4 regions of the Streptomyces sp. NPDC001339 genome follow, and region 3 is predicted to be linked to each of the others. Evidence: riboswitches for the same ligand, from Rfam matches in the RefSeq annotation. Region 3 holds a riboswitch; each other region holds the start of a gene.
What was found. Region 3 has a riboswitch for cyclic di-AMP ahead of ACFY12_RS32785 (M23 family metallopeptidase). Riboswitches for the same ligand answer to the same signal wherever they lie in the genome.
Positions count from the first base shown of each region.

Region 1 (4,178 bases), on a different contig from region 3:
CGCGGTTGGAGCCCAGGTTCGGGGCGAAGCCGCCCTCGTCACCGAGACCGGTGGCCAGGCCGCGCTCCTTCAGGACCTTCTTGAGGGTGTGGTAGACCTCGGCACCCCAGCGCAGCGCCTCGGAGAAGGACTCCGCGCCGATCGGGGCGATCATGAACTCCTGGATGTCCACGTTGGAGTCCGCGTGCGACCCGCCGTTGAGGATGTTCATCATCGGCACGGGCAGGATGTGCGCGTTCGGGCCGCCCAGGTAGCGGAACAGCGGCAGGTCGCTGGCCTCGGAGGCGGCGTGCGCCACGGCGAGGGAGACGCCCAGGATGGCGTTGGCGCCGAGCGAGCCCTTGTTGTCGGTGGCGTCCAGGTCGAACATCGCCTGGTCGATCAGCCGCTGCTCGGTCGCGTCGTAGCCGACGAGCTCCGGGCCGATCTGCTCGATGACGGCCAGCACGGCCTTCTCGACGCCCTTGCCGAGGTAGCGGTTGGGGTCGCCGTCGCGGAGCTCGATGGCCTCGAAGGCGCCGGTGGAGGCGCCGGACGGCACGGCGGCACGGCCCGTGCTGCCGTCGTCGAGGCCGACCTCGACCTCGACCGTGGGATTACCTCGCGAGTCGAGAATTTCGCGGGCTACGACGACGTCGATGGACGGCACGTTGTCTCCTTCATGGTGTGTCTGGAGTTCTGCAGCATGAGCCTAACGGCCCCGGGCGCATGCGCTCGCCGTCGGCCCGCCCCGCAGGACGAAAAGAGGCCCAAATGCGCAGTTCAACGGATGTTTCCCTGCATTGTTCGCTAGCGGGGAAATTTGCCGTATACCACACATGCCGTTATGGGATACCGCAGATGCTGCTGCGCGGTACCACGGACGCCGTCGCGGAGTACTGCGGATGCCGATGCGGCGTATCGCGGACGCCGTTGCGGAGTATCGCGGACGCCGTCGCGGGCCAGCGCAGATGCCCGGAGAGCGAGCAGCCCCGCCGCGGCACGCCGGGGGAGGGCGCGCCGCAGCGGGGCTGTCTCAGGGGGCGAGGCCGGGCGGGGGCCGGGTGGGGCTGGGCGCCCGCCGCCCGGGCCCGCGGGGTCCCGGTGCGGTTCGGCTCAGACGCCGAGCTTGGCTCAGACGCTGAGCTTCTGGCCCGGGAAGATCAGGTTCGGGTTGCCGCCGACGACCGACTTGTTGGCCTCGTAGAGGTCCTTCCAGTTGGTGCCGTGCGCCTTGGCGATCTTCGCGAGGGTGTCACCCGACTTGACGGTGTAGTTGCCCTTGCCGTCGGACTTCTTCGGGGCCTCGTACGACTTCGGGGCCGGCTCGGCCTCCTCGGCCTTCTTCTCGGCCTTGGGGGCGGCCTTCTCGGCCTTCTTCTCGACCTTCTTCTCGCTCTTCGGCGCGGACTTGGTCTGCGTGGAGGAGCCGGTGTCGACGTCGGCGGCCGGGCCACCGGAGGTCAGGCCACCGGCAGCGGCGCAGCCCCAGGCACCCGGGCCCTGCATGGCGAGGAGCTTCTCGGCGACGGCTATCTGCTGTTCCTTGGTGGCCAGGTCGGCGCGCGCCGCGTACTTGGTACCACCGGCGGCGGCCCAGCTGGAGTTGGAGAACTGCAGGCCACCGTAGTAGCCGTTACCGGTGTTGATCGACCAGTTGCCGCTGGACTCGCACTGGGCGACCTTCTCCCAGGTGGAGACCGAGGCGGCGTTGGCGGAGGTGGCACCCATCAGCGGGACGGCGACGGCGGCGCCGGCGACACCGGCGAGGGTGGCGACGCGGACGGCCTTGGAGGGACGACGGTGCTTGCCCTTGTTGATCAGCATGGTTCGTTCGTTTCCTCACCGACGCCTGCGAGGTGAGCTGTCGGGTTCGGACTGTGAGTGGCCCGGCCGGTGCGTCTGGCGCACCGGGCTTCACCCCAAGCCGACTGACCCGCTGTCACGGGCCTTGCCGGCACTTACCTTGGTTCCCCCGCTCCTGCCTACGGCGCTTACGCGTCAACTGCCTCCGACCACCGGCAGGATTCGGCGTGTGATCGAAGGGCCCGCTTTGGCGAGCGGTCATGACCGTAAGCAGTAATCCCCTTGGTGTTCAAACCCCATCTTCTGAACCAAGTTGACCGCTTTTGATCACGGCTGGGTTACATTTCCGCAGGTAGGAGCGGGTCCGACGGGGCTGGGCGACTCTCAGTTCGCCGGACGCAACGAGACCCTTGTCTCACTTTCTCCGCAACGGGTGAACGTGCCCCCATATCGGACGAAGGCGGCGAACTACGCCCCGGGGTGCCCGAGATCGAGCCGCTGGCCCGGGCGGATCAGATCCGCGTCGGAGCCGATGACGCCCTCGTTGCGCTCGTAGAGCTCGGGCCAGCCGCCGGGCAGCCGATGAGCCTGGGCGATGGCTGACAGGCTGTCACCCGGGCGCACGGTGTAGTCGCCGCCGGAGGCCGGGCCCGTAGCGCCGCCCGTACTGCCGCCCGTGCGGTGCGCGCCGTCGCCGCTGTCACCGCGGCTACCACGGTCGTCGCGGCTGTCGCGGTCGCCGCGCGAGGCGTGCCGGCCGCTGGAGGAGCGCCCGCCGTCCCCTTCACTCTCGTCCGAATTGCCGCGGTGCTTGCCCTTGGCGGGCCCCTGGTGCGGCGCGCCGGAGCTGTCCGCACGACCGGGCGCGTCATCGTCCGTACGGCCGCCGCCATCGGACGAGCCGGGAGAGTCGGAGGGAGCGGGAGAGTCGGAGGGTCCGGTGGAGCCCGACGGGTCGATGGAGTCCGAGGGGCCGGTCGAGCCGGCGGGGTCGGGCGAGCCGGAGGGATCGGTCGAACCGGACGGGTCGCTGTTACGGGACGGGTCGGCGGAGGGCGAGCCCTCCTCACCGCTCCCGTCACCGCCACCGGCACCGCGGCCGTCGCTGTCGTCGGTCGGCGCACCGGGATCAAAGGATCCGGGGGTGCGGTCCGGCCCCCGGGACGCATCGCCGGAGGGGGACTGATCATCGGAGCCGACGCCGGAGCTGGAGCCGGCGTCGGAGCCGTCAGGAGAGGAGGGCGACGGCGAAGGCGTCACATCGGAGGGCCGATCGGACGGCCGATCGGACGGCGCGCCGCCCGGGCCGTCACCGTTCCCGCCGTTCCCGCGCCACTCCCCCGAGGCGCCCGAGCGACCGTCCGAGGCACCGGCACCGTCCGTGCGGTCGGCACCGTCCGTGGAGCCGGAGCCGGAGTCAGAACGAGAACCGGAGCCGGAACCGGTACCGGAACGGGAGCCGCGACCGGAGTCGGAGCCGGTACCGTCCGCAGGGTCGGGCGTCGGGGTACCGGTGCCGCCGGGGTCGACCTGCGGCGCGCGGCCGCCCGTGGTCAGCCCCGCGTTCACCGCGCAGCTCGGCCAGGCGTCCGGCCCCCGGGCCGCGAGTATCGCCTCGGCCACCGCGATCTGCTGGGCGCGGCTGGCGTAGTCGGGGCGGGACGCGTAGGCCGAGCCGCCATGCTCGTCCCACATCTCCTGGGTGAGTTGCAGCCCGCCATAGAAGCCGTTGCCCGAGGCCGCGCTCCACACCCCGCCGCTCTCGCACTGGGCGACCTTGTCCCAGGTGGCGGTGTCGGCGGCGTGCGCACCGCCGGCGGAGAGCAGGGGCAGTGCGAGGGCGGAGCCGGTCACTCCCGCCGTGACAAAGATGGCCGGTGCTTGACGGGGGCGACGGTGTCGGCCATTCCCGGAACGCATGCGGATGCCTTTCGCGCGGCGGTTGAGTTATTCAACGACCGGTTCGAGTCTCTTTCGAACTCCTGTCGGTCATCGGTGCAAAGTAGCCGGGGTCACGGGTAGTCACAAGCCGGTGTAGTAAAGATCACGCACAGGTCACGCACCTGACGGCCCGTCACATTCTCTGCCGCATACGACCCGCCCCTGGTCAGGGGCTCGGCTCCGGATACCGCCCCCTCGGTCAGGGGCGCTCGGGTGTGAACTCCACTGGCAGCGACCGCAGTCCGCGCATGATGAGTCCGCCACGCCACCGCAAATCATCCGGATCCGCGGCAAGCCGGACGTCCGGGAGCCGGGTCAGCAGGGTCGCGAGCGCGGTCTGCCCTTCGAGCCGGGCGAGCGGTGCGCCCAGGCAGTAGTGGATGCCGTGCCCGTACCCCAGGTGCTGGTTGTCACGCCGGGTCAGATCGAGCACATCCGGTTCGGCGAAGCGC
Region 1 is NZ_JBIAWT010000005.1:547,962-552,139, reverse strand. It holds gene eno (phosphopyruvate hydratase) at 1-649, opposite strand, end outside; gene ACFY12_RS17865 (transglycosylase family protein) at 1,114-1,806, opposite strand; cyclic di-AMP (ydaO/yuaA leader) riboswitch at 1,814-2,023, opposite strand; gene ACFY12_RS17860 (transglycosylase family protein) at 2,254-3,639, opposite strand; gene ACFY12_RS17855 (cytochrome P450) at 3,926-4,178, opposite strand, start outside.
Region 1: linked by a shared signal. The riboswitch ahead of ACFY12_RS17865 (transglycosylase family protein) and the one ahead of ACFY12_RS32785 (M23 family metallopeptidase) in region 3 are both predicted to bind cyclic di-AMP.

Region 2 (4,178 bases), on a different contig from region 3:
GTAGTCCGTACGGAGGCGAGCGAGGGACTGGTCGACCGCGGTCTTGATCGTGGCGGCGGTCAGGCCCTTGAGGTCGGGGTGTGCGCCGACCTTGGTGGCGATGACGACGTCGGAGCGATTACCGCGGGACGCCAGCCAGTTGCCGATGACGGTCTCGGACTCACCGCCCTTGTTGCCGGGGACCCAGGCGGAGTAGACGTCGGCGGTGTCGATGAAGTTGCCGCCGGCGGCCGTGTACGCGTCGAGCACGGCGAAGGACTCGGCTTCGTCGGCCGTCCAGCCGAAGACGTTGCCGCCGAGGGAGAGCGGGGAGACGGAGAGCGAACCAACAGTTTTGAGTTTCGCGGTCATGTGGCGTGAGAGCGCTGAGGGGAGGGAGTTTATTCCCCCCCCCGTTTGTTTTTGTTTCTCGTTGCCTCGTGTTCTCCGTTGCCCAGATGGTGACGTTGCCCGGATGGCGACGTTGATCAGATGGTGACGTTGATCAGATGGCTATTCCGTGCTCCCGAAGCCATGGCACCGGGTCTATCGGGTCCCCGGCACCGGGGCGTACCTCCAGGTGGAGGTGTGGGCCGGTGACGTTGCCCGTCGCGCCGACGCGGCCGATGACGTCGCCCGTAGTGACCTTGCCGGAGGTCTTCACCATCGAGGACAGATGGCAGAACCAGAGCTCGGTGCCGTCGTCGAGGGTGAGCACGATGCGGTAGCCGTACGCACCGGCCCAGCCGGCCTGGGTGATGGTGCCGGAGTGAACCGCCTTGACGGGCGTGCCGGTCGGCGCGGCGAAGTCCTGCCCGGTGTGGTCCGCGGCCCAGCGGTCGCCGGCCTGGCCGAAGCTGGCGGTCAGGGTGTACGAGGAGACGGGGGCGGTGAAGCTCTTCGCCAACTGGGCGAGGCGTTCGGCCTCCGCCTTACGGCGGGCCTCCTCCTCAGCCTCACGCTTGGCCTCCAGCTCCGCGGCTTTCTTGGCGGCCTCGGCCTTCTCGGCTGCCTTCTGGGCTTCGGCCGCTTCCTTCGCGGCCTGCTTGACGGCGGCGTTCTCGGCCGCTTCGCGAGCTTCCGCCTCGGCGGCGTCCTGCTGCGCGTCGGCCTGCTGGAGGATGCGGCTGCGCAGGGCCTCGCCGGCGCCGGTGCCGCTGCCTGCGCCGATGGCCTCGCTGAGTGGGCCTGAAGCCGAGGGGGAGTTGGCCTCGGAGCCGGAGCCGGAGCCGGAGTTGGCGCTGGAGTTGGCGCCGTCGTCGGCACCAGCGCCGGATATGAGGTCGCCCACGCCAGGGAGGGATTCGGCGTCCGGCAGGCTGTCGGCTATCTCGTGAGCCAGCCCGCCGATGTCGGGCATCGAGATCGGGACCGGCGGGCGGTCCTCCGCCGTGGCCATACCCCCCGCGCCGACCGCCGCGATGACGCCGACACCGAGGACCGTACCGCCGCGGGCGAGCCCGCCGGTGCGCTGCTTGACCACCCGGTGCTTGCCACGGACGGCGCGGACGGACTCCTCGGTGGGGTTCCACTCCTCCCACGGGCCGTCACCGTCACTGCCGCCGTCGCTGTCACCTTCACCGTCACGGTCGGCGTCATGGCCCGCTGCGATGTCCGCACCGCCGCGCGCGTAGCCGGGGCCGTCGAAGGCGCCTCGGGCATCGAGTTCATCCGGGGAGGCCGGAGCAGCGGGGGCTGCGGATGCAGATGCGGATGCAGATACAGAGGGGAAGGGGGCCGGGGATGCGGATACGGATGCAGGAGCGGATGCGAACGGAGCCTCGGGGGCAGGCCTGCTGGACGCCACGGGGGCGGACTCCTTTCCTTCCTTCTCGCCTACCGGGTTAGCTGACGGGTTCGGAGCAGGAAGGTCTCCTACGGGCACCCTCTGGCTGAGGCGTCCGATTCACCCCAAGGTGGTGGTTCCCCGGTTCCCTTGTGCAGTTCATGCCGTTCATGCGGTTCGGGCAGCTCGCGCGGTTCGTACCGTTCGGGCCGTTCGAGGTGTTGAAGGTGCGTGAAATGCGCGTACGAGATTCGGCGTCGGCGCGCGGTGCCGCCTCTTGCGGCGGCTGGGACGACCGCGCTGCGTTATCGGACAGTAATAGAAGCCGTGACCATTTTCCAAGCCTCCCCCGGGATCCTTGTCCACTCCCTATGAGATGCACCGTGGAACTTTCCCGCCATTCCCACTCAAATAGGGCGAATTGACCACAGAGCGCTAAACGATCTCTCGGCGATTGTGCGTCAGTTGTTATCCGATGCAGGTGCCCATTGTGATGCGGAGGGGCGCACGGACATCACCTAGAGTGACGACGTGCGCGACGTCGGATCACGGTCATCAACACGTCGTCGACACGCCGGTCGTCGACACGTCGTCAACACCGGGAGCTCACACGCCTCACTACGCCCCCATGGGCCGCTGCACCGCCAGCAGCGCCATATCGTCCGCCTGCTCGCCGCCCGTATGCCGTGCCACGTCCTCGATGAGGGTGTCCAGGAGGCTGCCCGGTCCGGCGAAGTGGCGGCCCCGCAGCCGCGCCGACGGGTCGTAGAAGCGGCCGTGGGAATCGCGGGCTTCGGTGACGCCGTCCGTGAAGAAGAGCAGCAGTGCACCGGCCGGGAGGAACGTCTCGTCCACCCGGTCCGGCCAGCTCGCCACCTCGCCCATCCCCAGCGGCAGCGCCGGCGCCGAGGGCGTCAGCTCGCGCAGCCCGCCGTCCGGGGTGAGCATCAGAGGCGCCGGATGGCCGCGATTGAGAATCCGCAGCACGGGCTCCCCGACGGCCGGGACCTCCGCCAGGACAGCCGTGGCGAACCCCTCGACCAGCTCGATCCCCGCGCGCCGCTCGGCCTCCCGCCGCAGCGCCCGCTCCAGCCGGCCCGCCACCGCCTCCAGCGTGGCCTCCTGCTCGGCCGCCTCCCGGAAGGCACCGATGACGACCACCGCGGCCTCCACCGCCTCCAGCCCCTTGCCGCGTACGTCGCCGACGAGCAGCCGTACGCCGTGCGGGGTGTCCTGCACGGCGTAGAGGTCGCCACCGATCCGCGCGTCCGCCCGCGCGCCCACGTAGCGGGCGGCGACCGCGAGCCGTCCGCCGAGCTGCTCCGGCGGCTCCGGCAGAACGGCCCGCTGGGCGGCCTCCGCGACGTCCCGTACGGACGCCAGATGGGCCTCGGTCTTCCGTAGCGCACGGTTGATGCCGAGCGCCAGCAGGGCCACGACGAACACCGTCGCAGCCTCCGCCACCGCCTCGTGGACGTTCGAGGCGGGGCTGCGGTAGGCGGCCACCCAGATCTCGCCTGCGACGGCGACCAGCGCGGTGAGGGCGGTAGCACCCAGCGAGAAGAGCGGCGCCGCGACCAGCGGGGCCGCGGCGAAGAAGGGGGAGCCGGTGTAGCTGAGCGGCGTCACCTCCTCGAAGGCGAGGCCGCCGATGAGCAGAACGACGGGCAGCCAGCGCACCAGGTGCTGCCCCCGCAGCCGCCTCCGGGCACGGCGGGCCCGTGGCTCCCACTCCCCGTCGTCGCCCGTAGAGGGGCTGTCGCCCTGCCGCATCCGTACCGGTCTCTTCCCGCTCCACCCGTCCGTACGGGCACCGTCGTGTCGGCCGCCTCGACGCCCGTCCCAAGGCTTTCCGCTGCGAGGGCGTCCGGCGAATCCTCGGCGTCCGGATGGGGCATGACGTCCGGATGGGGCATGGGGCACGGGGCATGGGTCGTACGCGGGGTCATGGCTCCTACGCGGGCGGGGGTCATGGCTCATGCGCGGGCGGACGGGACCGGACGGCAGTGGTGGCATGGGGCACGGCTCTACGTGCTGAAGGGCAAGGGCACGGCTGGGCGCGCGAAAGGGCACGGCTTCGTACAGGTCCGCGTCCCCGCCCCCGTCCGCATCCGTCCCCGCACCCGTCCGTATCCGCACCCGCACCCGGAAAATGCGATACGGCGGGCGCCCACAAGAACGCCCGCCGTACCGTTTTCACACCGTCAGGACGAGTCCCGACTCACTCACTTACTTCCGCTACCTCCGAGCCGACCACCAGGCTGGGGACACACTGATGGCCCACACGTCCCCCACCTGTTCCTCGGTGGGGTCGTCCGGATCGACGTCACGGAGCCCGTAGGGGTCGACTTCGGCGATGACGAAAATCCTGGCGCCGGACTCGGACACCCGATATCGCCGGATGTCGTCGGTG
Region 2 is NZ_JBIAWT010000004.1:24,854-29,031, forward strand. It holds gene ACFY12_RS12290 (aldo/keto reductase) at 1-351, opposite strand, end outside; gene ACFY12_RS12295 (M23 family metallopeptidase) at 485-1,786, opposite strand; cyclic di-AMP (ydaO/yuaA leader) riboswitch at 1,798-1,942, opposite strand; gene ACFY12_RS12300 (PP2C family protein-serine/threonine phosphatase) at 2,384-3,538, opposite strand; gene ACFY12_RS12305 (hypothetical protein) at 4,004-4,178, opposite strand, start outside.
Region 2: linked by a shared signal. The riboswitch ahead of ACFY12_RS12295 (M23 family metallopeptidase) and the one ahead of ACFY12_RS32785 (M23 family metallopeptidase) in region 3 are both predicted to bind cyclic di-AMP.

Region 3 (4,178 bases):
GGCACCGACAACAGGCCTTGTCCACGTCCTGTCCCCGTACCCTCGGGGGTCACCAGGACGGCCGTTGGAGCACTTCCGGCAGCGTGCGAGAATGGTCTAGACAACTGTCACGACTTTGAAGGGCAACACCATGGCTGAGCGCCGCGTCACTGTCGGTTGGACCGAGGGGCTGCACGCCCGCCCCGCGTCGATCTTCGTCCGTGCGGCCACCGCCTCCGGCGTCCCGATGACGATCGCCAAGGCGGACGGCAACCCGGTCAACGCGGCCTCCATGCTGGCGGTCCTGGGCCTGGGCGCCCAGGGCGGCGAGGAGATCGTGCTGGCCTCGGACGCCGAGGGTGCCGAGGCAGCGCTCGACCGCCTGGCGAAGCTGGTGGCCGAGGGTCTCGAGGAGCTCCCCGAGACCGTCTGAGTCCCAGCGGGTCCAGCAGCGGCCCGTACGACCTGCGGCGGCCCCGTCGCGGTGACCGGAAAACGGTCGCCGCGACGGGGCCGTTCTTGCATTCCCCGGCAATGCATTCCTCAGCGAGGCATTCCTCGGCAGCTGGGCATTCCTCGGCAGAGAATTCCCCGGTGGGTCATTGCGCGACAGCGCGCCGAGCACAAACCGCGTCCGGACAAATGGGCGCGCGAATCCCATTCCAGCGCCTCTCCTCATTCCGGCGCCTCTTTGTATACGGCGTGCTTGTTAAGAACGGGCACGCGCCGTGTTGACGGGCCGTTTCGGATCCCTCACCTCGGCCGTGACGGGGTGCCGTAGCCGGTACACCGGAAGAGAGCGCTCGATGTGCGCGGCCATCAGGGCACGGGCCCGTTCCGCGTCGCCCCGGGCCACCGCTTCCAGTACCGCGCCGTGTTCGTCCCACGACTCACCGGACCGGTCCGGCAGGTCGACCGCGTACATCCACTCGATCTTGCGCCGCAGCTGGGTGAGCAGCGCGGTCAGGCTGGGACTGCCGGCCGCCTGGGCGAGCGTCTCGTGGAACCAGCCATCCAGTTGGCGCAGGTCCGCGGGGTTGCCGTGACGGGCCCGGGCACGGCCGAGCCGGACCAGGCCGCGCAACACCTTCAGGTGGGCCGGGGTGCGGCGGACGGCGGCGCGGGCGGCGCCCAGCGGCTCCAGCAGCGCGCGGATGTCGAGAAGGTCCGCGGCCTCCTGCTCGCTGAGCGCGGCGACGCAGGCGCCCGCGTGGTGGCGGGTGGTGACAAAGCCCTCCGACTGCAGGGTGCGCAGCGCTTCGCGGACCGGCACCCTGGAGACGCCGTAGCGCGCCGCCAGGATCTCCTCGATCAGCCGACTCCCCGGCGCCAGTGCGCCGGAGACGATGTCCTCGCGAATCGCCGTGCACACCGCATGCGCGGAAATATGGCCTCGCATCGTCCGTGCCTCCGCCGTAATCCCCGGGAAACGCCGCCGGTCGGCGACTTTTCCGCGACTCTATTCGACGGGGGCGGCTTTTCCGACGGACTCCTGCTATTCAGGGATATTTTTTGGCCAATACCCGGGCGTGGACGGTGGAAGGCCGGGCGCCCTGGTTATGGACCGCGTTCCAAGGCGCCGCGGTGGGCCGGAGGTGAGGCGGCGGAAGCCGCTCAGACGTCCACGCCGTGCGACCGCAGGTACGAGACCGGGTCGATGTCCGAGCCGTACTCGGCGGTGGTGCGGGCCTCGAAGTGCAGATGCGGGCCGGTGACGTTGCCGGTGGCGCCGGAGAGGCCGATCTCCTGGCCGGGGGTCACCTGCTGGCCGACCGAGACGCCGATCGACGAGAGGTGGCCGTACTGGGTGTACGTACCGTCGTTCATCTTGATCACGATGTTGTTTCCGTACGCGCCGCCCCAGCCGGCCTCGACGACGGTGCCCATGCCGACGGCGTGGACCGAGGTCCCGGAGCCGGCGTGGAAGTCGACGCCGGTGTGGCTGCCGGAGGACCACAGGCCGCTGGAGGCCTTGTAGCTGGTCGAGACGTACGAGCCGGCTATCGGGGCGACGAAGCTGTTGAGGCGCTTGCGCTCGGCGTCGCGGGCGGCGCGCTCCTTGGCCTCGCGCTCCTCCTCGGCCTTCTTCCGGGCCTCCTCGGCGTGCCGCTTGGCTTCCTCGGCCCGCTGCTTGGCCACGGCCTCGGCCTTCGCCTCCAGGGCGGCCAGCTCGGCGGCGGCCTGCTGGTCGTCGGCCTGCGCCTCGATGCGGCTGGCGAGCTCGTCACCCAGGACGACGGCCTGCTGGAGGCCGGTGTCATGGCCGTGCGCCTCGTCCGTGGCGGCCAGCGCCGGCGAGGCCACGGAGGCGACCACACCGGAGGCCGCGAGGGTGGCTATGCCGGCGAGGTTACGGGTCTTACGAGCGGTACGGCTCGGACCGCGGTGCTTCCCGGTGGCACGGGTGAACGCCATGTGCTGGCTTGTCCTTTCCTTCCCTCTCGCCTACCGGGTTAGCTGACGGGTTCGGAGCAGGAAGGTCTCCTACGGGCTCCTCCGGGGAGGAGTCCGATTCACCCCAGGGGACATGTGGGTCCCCGGCTCCCCTGGCTCGCGCCGTACGGGGACTCGGCGATCGCTGTCCGCTGCCACTGGTGTGGCGGTGGTGTGACGAACAGCCGGACAGACGGTAATCGGGGCCACTTTCCTCCGCCAAGCGGAACCTGTCTTTTGTGCGGGATGCCACAAGAACCAGTACAACCAGCCCTACCAAACCGGACATACGACGGCTCCCGTGGCGCTGGGCACCACGGGAGCCGCATCGTCGACTGAGCCACCATCAGGCGACGGGGAGTCAGCCGGCCCACCGGGGGCCGGGGCGGGAGGGCCTAGCCGCTGACGACCGTCACCTCACCGAGACCCAGCGCCTTCACCGGCTCGGCGATCTGCGCCGCGTCCCCCACCAGGACCGTCACCAGGCGGTCCACCGGGAAGGCGCTGACCACCGCCGCGGTCGCCTCGACCGTGCCGGTCTCCGCGAGCCGGACGTACAACTGCGCCTGGAAATCGTCCGGGAGCTGCTGCTCGACCTGGTCGGCGAGGGTGCCCGCGACGGCCGCCGCGGTCTCGTACTTCAGCGGGGCGACGCCGACGAGGTTCCGCACGGCGACATCGCGCTCGTCGTCCGTCAGCCCCTCCGCCGCGAGGGTCCGCAGCACCTGGAACAGGTCCTCCAGCGCCGGAACGGTGGATTCGGTGTCCACCGAGCCGCTGATGGCGAGCAGTGCGGCGCCGGTGGCTCCCTCGGGGGACGTGGGGGCGGTGGAGCGCAGCACCTGGCTGAAGGAGCGCACACCGTAGGTGTAGCCCTTCTCCTCGCGCAGCACGCGGTCCAGACGGGAGGTGAGGGTGCCGCCCAGGCAGTACGTGCCGAGGACCTGCGCGGGCCACACCCGGTCGTGCCGGTCGGCGCCGATACGGCCGATGAGCAGCTGGGTCTGGACGGCCCCGGGGCGGTCCACGATCACCACCCGGCCGGTGTCGTCGGCGACGACCGGCGCGGCCTTCAGCGGCTCGGCCGCCGGGCCGCTCCAGGCGCCCAGAGTCTCGGCGAGCGCCGCGTCCAGGTCGACGCCGGTGAAGTCGCCGACGACGACCGCGGTGGCCGTGGCGGGCCGGACGTGGGCGTCGTAGAACGCGCGGACGGCGGCGGCGTCGATGCGGGCGACGGTCTCCTCGGTGCCCTGGCGGGGCCGGGACATCCGGGCGGTGGCCGGGAACAGCTCCTTGGACAGGGCCATCGCGGCACGCCGGGCCGGGTTGGCGAGCTCGTGCGGGATCTCGTCGAGACGGTTGCGTACCAGCCGCTCGATCTCGCTCTCCGGGAACGCGGGGGCCCGCAGCGCGTCGGCGAGGAGCCCGAGCGCGCGCGGCAGCCGGGAGGCCGGGACCTCCAGCGAGACCCGCAGGCCGGGGTGGTCGGCGTGCGCGTCCAGCGTGGCGCCGCAGCGCTCCAGCTCGGCGGCGAACTCCTCGGCGGAGTGCTTGTCGGTGCCCTCGGACAGGGCGCGCGCCATGATCGTGGCGACGCCGTCCAGGCCCTCGGGCTCGGCGTCCAGCGGAGCCACCAGGTTGATCTCGACGGCGAAGACCTGCTGGCCGGGCCGGTGGCTGGTCAGGAGGGTGAGGCCGTTGGCCAGTTGGCCGCGGTCGGGGGCCGGGAAGGCCCACGGCTTGGGCGCGCCGCCGTGCGGCTGCGG
Region 3 is NZ_JBIAWT010000016.1:117,710-121,887, reverse strand. It holds gene ACFY12_RS32795 (HPr family phosphocarrier protein) at 131-412, shown strand; gene ACFY12_RS32790 (GntR family transcriptional regulator) at 689-1,378, opposite strand; gene ACFY12_RS32785 (M23 family metallopeptidase) at 1,594-2,394, opposite strand; cyclic di-AMP (ydaO/yuaA leader) riboswitch at 2,407-2,563, opposite strand; gene ACFY12_RS32780 (M16 family metallopeptidase) at 2,808-4,178, opposite strand, start outside.

Region 4 (4,178 bases), on a different contig from region 3:
GGCGTTGGCGGACCGGGCGGCCATGCCGTACGCCTCGTCGACCCGGCTCAGCGCCTGCGGGAAGGTGATCTTCTCGCGGGAGGAGAGCGCGTCGATCATGGCCTCGGCGCGTTCACCGATGCCCCGCTTGGGGACGTTCAGGATGCGGCGCAGCGGGACGCTGTCCTCGGGGTTGGCGAGCACCCGCAGATACGCGAGGACGTCGCGGACCTCCTTGCGCTCGTAGAAGCGCACGCCGCCGACGACCTTGTAGGGCAGCCCGACCCGGATGAAGATCTCTTCGAAGACCCGGGACTGGGCGTTGGTGCGGTAGAAGACGGCGACGTCGCCGGCCTTGGCGTCGCCTGCGTCCGTCAGCCGGTCGATCTCGTCGGCGACGAACTGGGCCTCGTCGTGCTCGGTGTCGGCGACATAGCCGGTGATCTTGGGGCCGGCGCCGGCGTCCGTCCAGAGGTTCTTGGGCCGGCGGTTCTCGTTGCGTTCGATGACCGCGTTGGCGGCGGACAGGATCGTCTGCGAGGAGCGGTAGTTCTGCTCCAGCAGGATCGTCGTCGCCTCGGGGTAATCCTCCTCGAACTGGAGGATGTTGCGGATGGTCGCGCCGCGGAAGGCGTAGATCGACTGGTCGGCGTCACCGACGACGCACAGCTCGGCGGCGGGGATGTCGGCGGTGCCCGGGCCGACCAGTTCGCGTACGAGCGTGTACTGCGCGTGGTTGGTGTCCTGGTACTCGTCGACGAGGACATGGCGGAAGCGGCGGCGGTAGTGCTCGGCGACATCGGGGAAGGCCTGGAGCAGATGCACCGTCGTCATGATGATGTCGTCGAAGTCCAGGGCGTTGGCCTCGCGCAGCCGCGCCTGGTACATCGCGTACGCCTCGGCCAGCGTCTTCTCGAAACCGTCGGCGGCCGTTCCGGCGAAGGTCTCCTCGTCGATGAGCTCGTTCTTGAGGTTGGAGATCTTCGCGCTGAAGGACTTGGGCGGGAAGCGCTTGGGATCGAGATCCAGATCGCGGCAGACCAGGGCCATCAGGCGCTTGGAGTCCGCGGCGTCGTAGATCGAGAAGGAGGACGTGAAGCCCAGCTTCTTGCTCTCCCGGCGCAGGATGCGGACGCAGGCGCTGTGGAACGTCGAGACCCACATGGCGTTGGCGCGCGGGCCGACCAGCTCTTCGACGCGCTCCTTCATCTCACCGGCGGCCTTGTTGGTGAACGTGATCGCGAGGATCTGGCCGGGGTGGACATGGCGCTCGGCGAGGAGATGGGCGATGCGGTGGGTGAGCACCCGGGTCTTGCCGGAGCCGGCGCCGGCGACGATCAGCAGCGGGCTGCCCGAGTGCACCACGGCGGCCTTCTGCTGGTCGTTGAGCCCCTCGAGCAGCGCCGCGGGGTCGATGGCCGGGCGGGCGGCGCCGTCGCGGTAGTACGCGTCTCTCGAGGCGGGCACGTCGAACTGCCCGCCGAAGAGGTCGGCAGGGATCTCCTCCGAGGCCGGCTCGTGCTCGTCCTCGGGAGGCGGCGGGGGCTCGTCCTCGCCCTTGTGGGCGAGGTCCGCCAGGAAGCTGTCGTCAAAGAGGCTGCTCATCGCCCACCGAGTCTAGGCCGCGGCACTGACAGCGCGCTGGGGAGTGTGGACAAGTGTGGCCGGCGGGCCGGATGAACCCGGTCTGTGTACCGGCGAACGCCGTCCGTAGTGGGCCGTAGTGGCCGTAGCAGTCGTAGTGGGCGTAGTGGCCGTAGTGGGCCGTAGTGGCCCGTCGTCACTGAGGTCACGAAAAGGTTTCGGGCATATCGAACACCAGCCTTCCCAGAAGCCACACCAGTTGGCTAACGTCCTGGCTCGGGCAGCCCGCACGCCGTCGGTGACAGCACCGGCACGGGCCGCCTCCGCCGAGTCCAGACGCGCCGGAAGATCCGAACCCCGGGTCCCGGCCGGAGCCGGGGCCCCACACGCACCACCGGGGTGAATCGATCCCGCGACCGCCGCTCACAGCGGACGCCCGGACCGTAGGGCCGCCCTTCCGTCAGCCCGAACCCTTCAGCTAACCCGGTAGGCGGCACACGGAAGGAGCCGCCGGTCGTGGCGTCCCACCGCAAGCCTCGCACCAGCGTTCTCACCTCGCCCGGAAGCCGCCGTACGGCCGTCGGGCTCACCACCGCCGCGCTCGCCTCGGTGACCCTGCTCGCACAGTCCGCCCAGGCGGCACCCAGCGCGCCCCGGCCCACCCTCGAAGGGGCCGAACAGCTCGAAGAGGTCCAGCAGAAGGTCGACAGCCTCTACCGCCAGGCCGAGGTGGCCACCCAGAAGTACAACGCGGCGAAGGAGAGCGCCGACCACCAGCAGGAGACCGTCAACGACCTGCTCGACGCCGCCGCCCACCGCGCGCAGAAGATGAACGACGCGCGGCGTGAACTGGGCACCTTCGCGTCGGCGCAGTACCGCGGCGGTGGCGTGAACCCGACGGCGCGGCTGATGCTCGCCGAGGACCCGCAGCAGTTCTTCGACCGCACCCACCTGATGGAGCGGCTGACCACCCGGCAGCAGCAGGCCGTCGCCGACTACCAGGGGCAGGCGGCTGCGGCGGCGCGCCAGCGGGCCGAGGCCACCCGCGGCCTGGAGCGGCTGCAGGCGTCACAGGAGTCGCTCAAGGCGTCCAAGCGGTCCGTCCAGCAGAAGCTGGCCGAGGCCCGGCAGCTGCTGTCCCGGCTGACGGCCCAGGAGAAGGCGCGGCTGGCGGAGCTGGAGCGCCGGAAGGAGGCGGAGGCCCAGCGCAAGGCCGAGGAGGAGGCGCGCCGCCAGCAGGAGCGCGAACGGCAGCGGGAGCGGGAGCGCGAACGGCAGCAGGACGGCGGCAGGACGGATGACGGCCACTCCGGCGACCAGTCCGGTGGCGGTACGGACGGCGGCCGGCCCGGTGGCGGCACCGGCGGTGGCGGCTCCACCGGGGACGCGTACTCCACCAAGGCCGAAAAGGCCCTTGCCTTCGCCCGCTCCCAGATGGGCAAGCCGTACGTCTGGGGCGCGACCGGCCCCAACTCCTACGACTGCTCGGGCCTGACCCAGGCGGCGTGGAAGGCGGCCGGGGTCGAGCTGCCGCGGACGACCTGGGACCAGGTCAAGGTCGGCGAGCGGGTGGCGACCAACGACCTCCAGCCCGGTGACCTGGTCTTCTTCTACAACGACATCAGCCATGTCGGCATGTACATAGGCGGCGGGAAGATGATCCACGCGCCGAAGCCAGGCGCCAGCGTCCGGGAGGAGTCGATCTACTACATGCCGGTCTACGGGAACGTCCGCCCGGCCTGAGCCCTTCGCGAAGACGCCCGGGCCGCCTGCGAAGCCGCCCGGGCTGCGCGCGAAGACACCTGAGCCGCGCGCGAAGACATCACGTCCAGAGCAGAGCGATGAAGATGTTGGCGACCGTGAGCGCGCCCACCGCGCCGAAGAGCGGCTTGGCGACCTTCTCCTCGTCCCGCTTGACGTAGACCAGCGCCAGGATCACCACCAGGACGGCCATCTTCACGCCGATCTTGATGTTGTTGACGTGGTGGTCCTGGGCCTGGTGGAGGCCGACCAGCACGATGCCGGTCACCAGCATCGTCAGCGCGCCGTGCAGCATCGCTGGGACAAAGCGCGCGGTGCCCGCGCCCATCGCCTTCATCTGGGTCAGAAAGCCGCCCAGCAGGGAGGCGATACCGATGATGTGCAGGGCGACGAAGACATTGATCACTACGTCCATAGTGCTGGATCGTATCCGCCGTATAGCACGGCACTTCCGGCAGGGCGTGCACAATCGTCGCTTCGGTCACGGCAGACCGGTCCCGGCCGTACGGCCATGACGCCGCGGTCAGCCGCATGTCGGCGGCGGTCGAAACCGAACAATCCCGGGCAAGCGGGCTCATTCCCACGACAGCCCGGTCTAGCGTCCTCCTCCAGGCGGCCGGCTCACCACCATCGCCGGACTCCGCACCGGCGTCCGTCGGCCGCCCCGCCGGGAGATCCGGCGGCGGTCCGCTCCCTCGTGACGGACCGCCGCCGGATCCACGGCCCGCAAGGGAAGGAAGTGACGGCCACCGTGGCCTCGCACCGCAAGCCAAGGCAGCATCCGCTTGCCGCGCTCTTCGGCCTCGGCCCGCGCAGCTCGCGCGCCGTCCGCCTGGCCGCCACGCTGGCCCTCG
Region 4 is NZ_JBIAWT010000001.1:1,124,540-1,128,717, forward strand. It holds gene pcrA (DNA helicase PcrA) at 1-1,344, opposite strand, end outside; cyclic di-AMP (ydaO/yuaA leader) riboswitch at 1,909-2,071, shown strand; gene ACFY12_RS04810 (NlpC/P60 family protein) at 2,080-3,306, shown strand; gene ACFY12_RS04815 (hypothetical protein) at 3,386-3,739, opposite strand; gene ACFY12_RS04820 (NlpC/P60 family protein) at 4,064-4,178, shown strand, end outside.
Region 4: linked by a shared signal. The riboswitch ahead of ACFY12_RS04810 (NlpC/P60 family protein) and the one ahead of ACFY12_RS32785 (M23 family metallopeptidase) in region 3 are both predicted to bind cyclic di-AMP.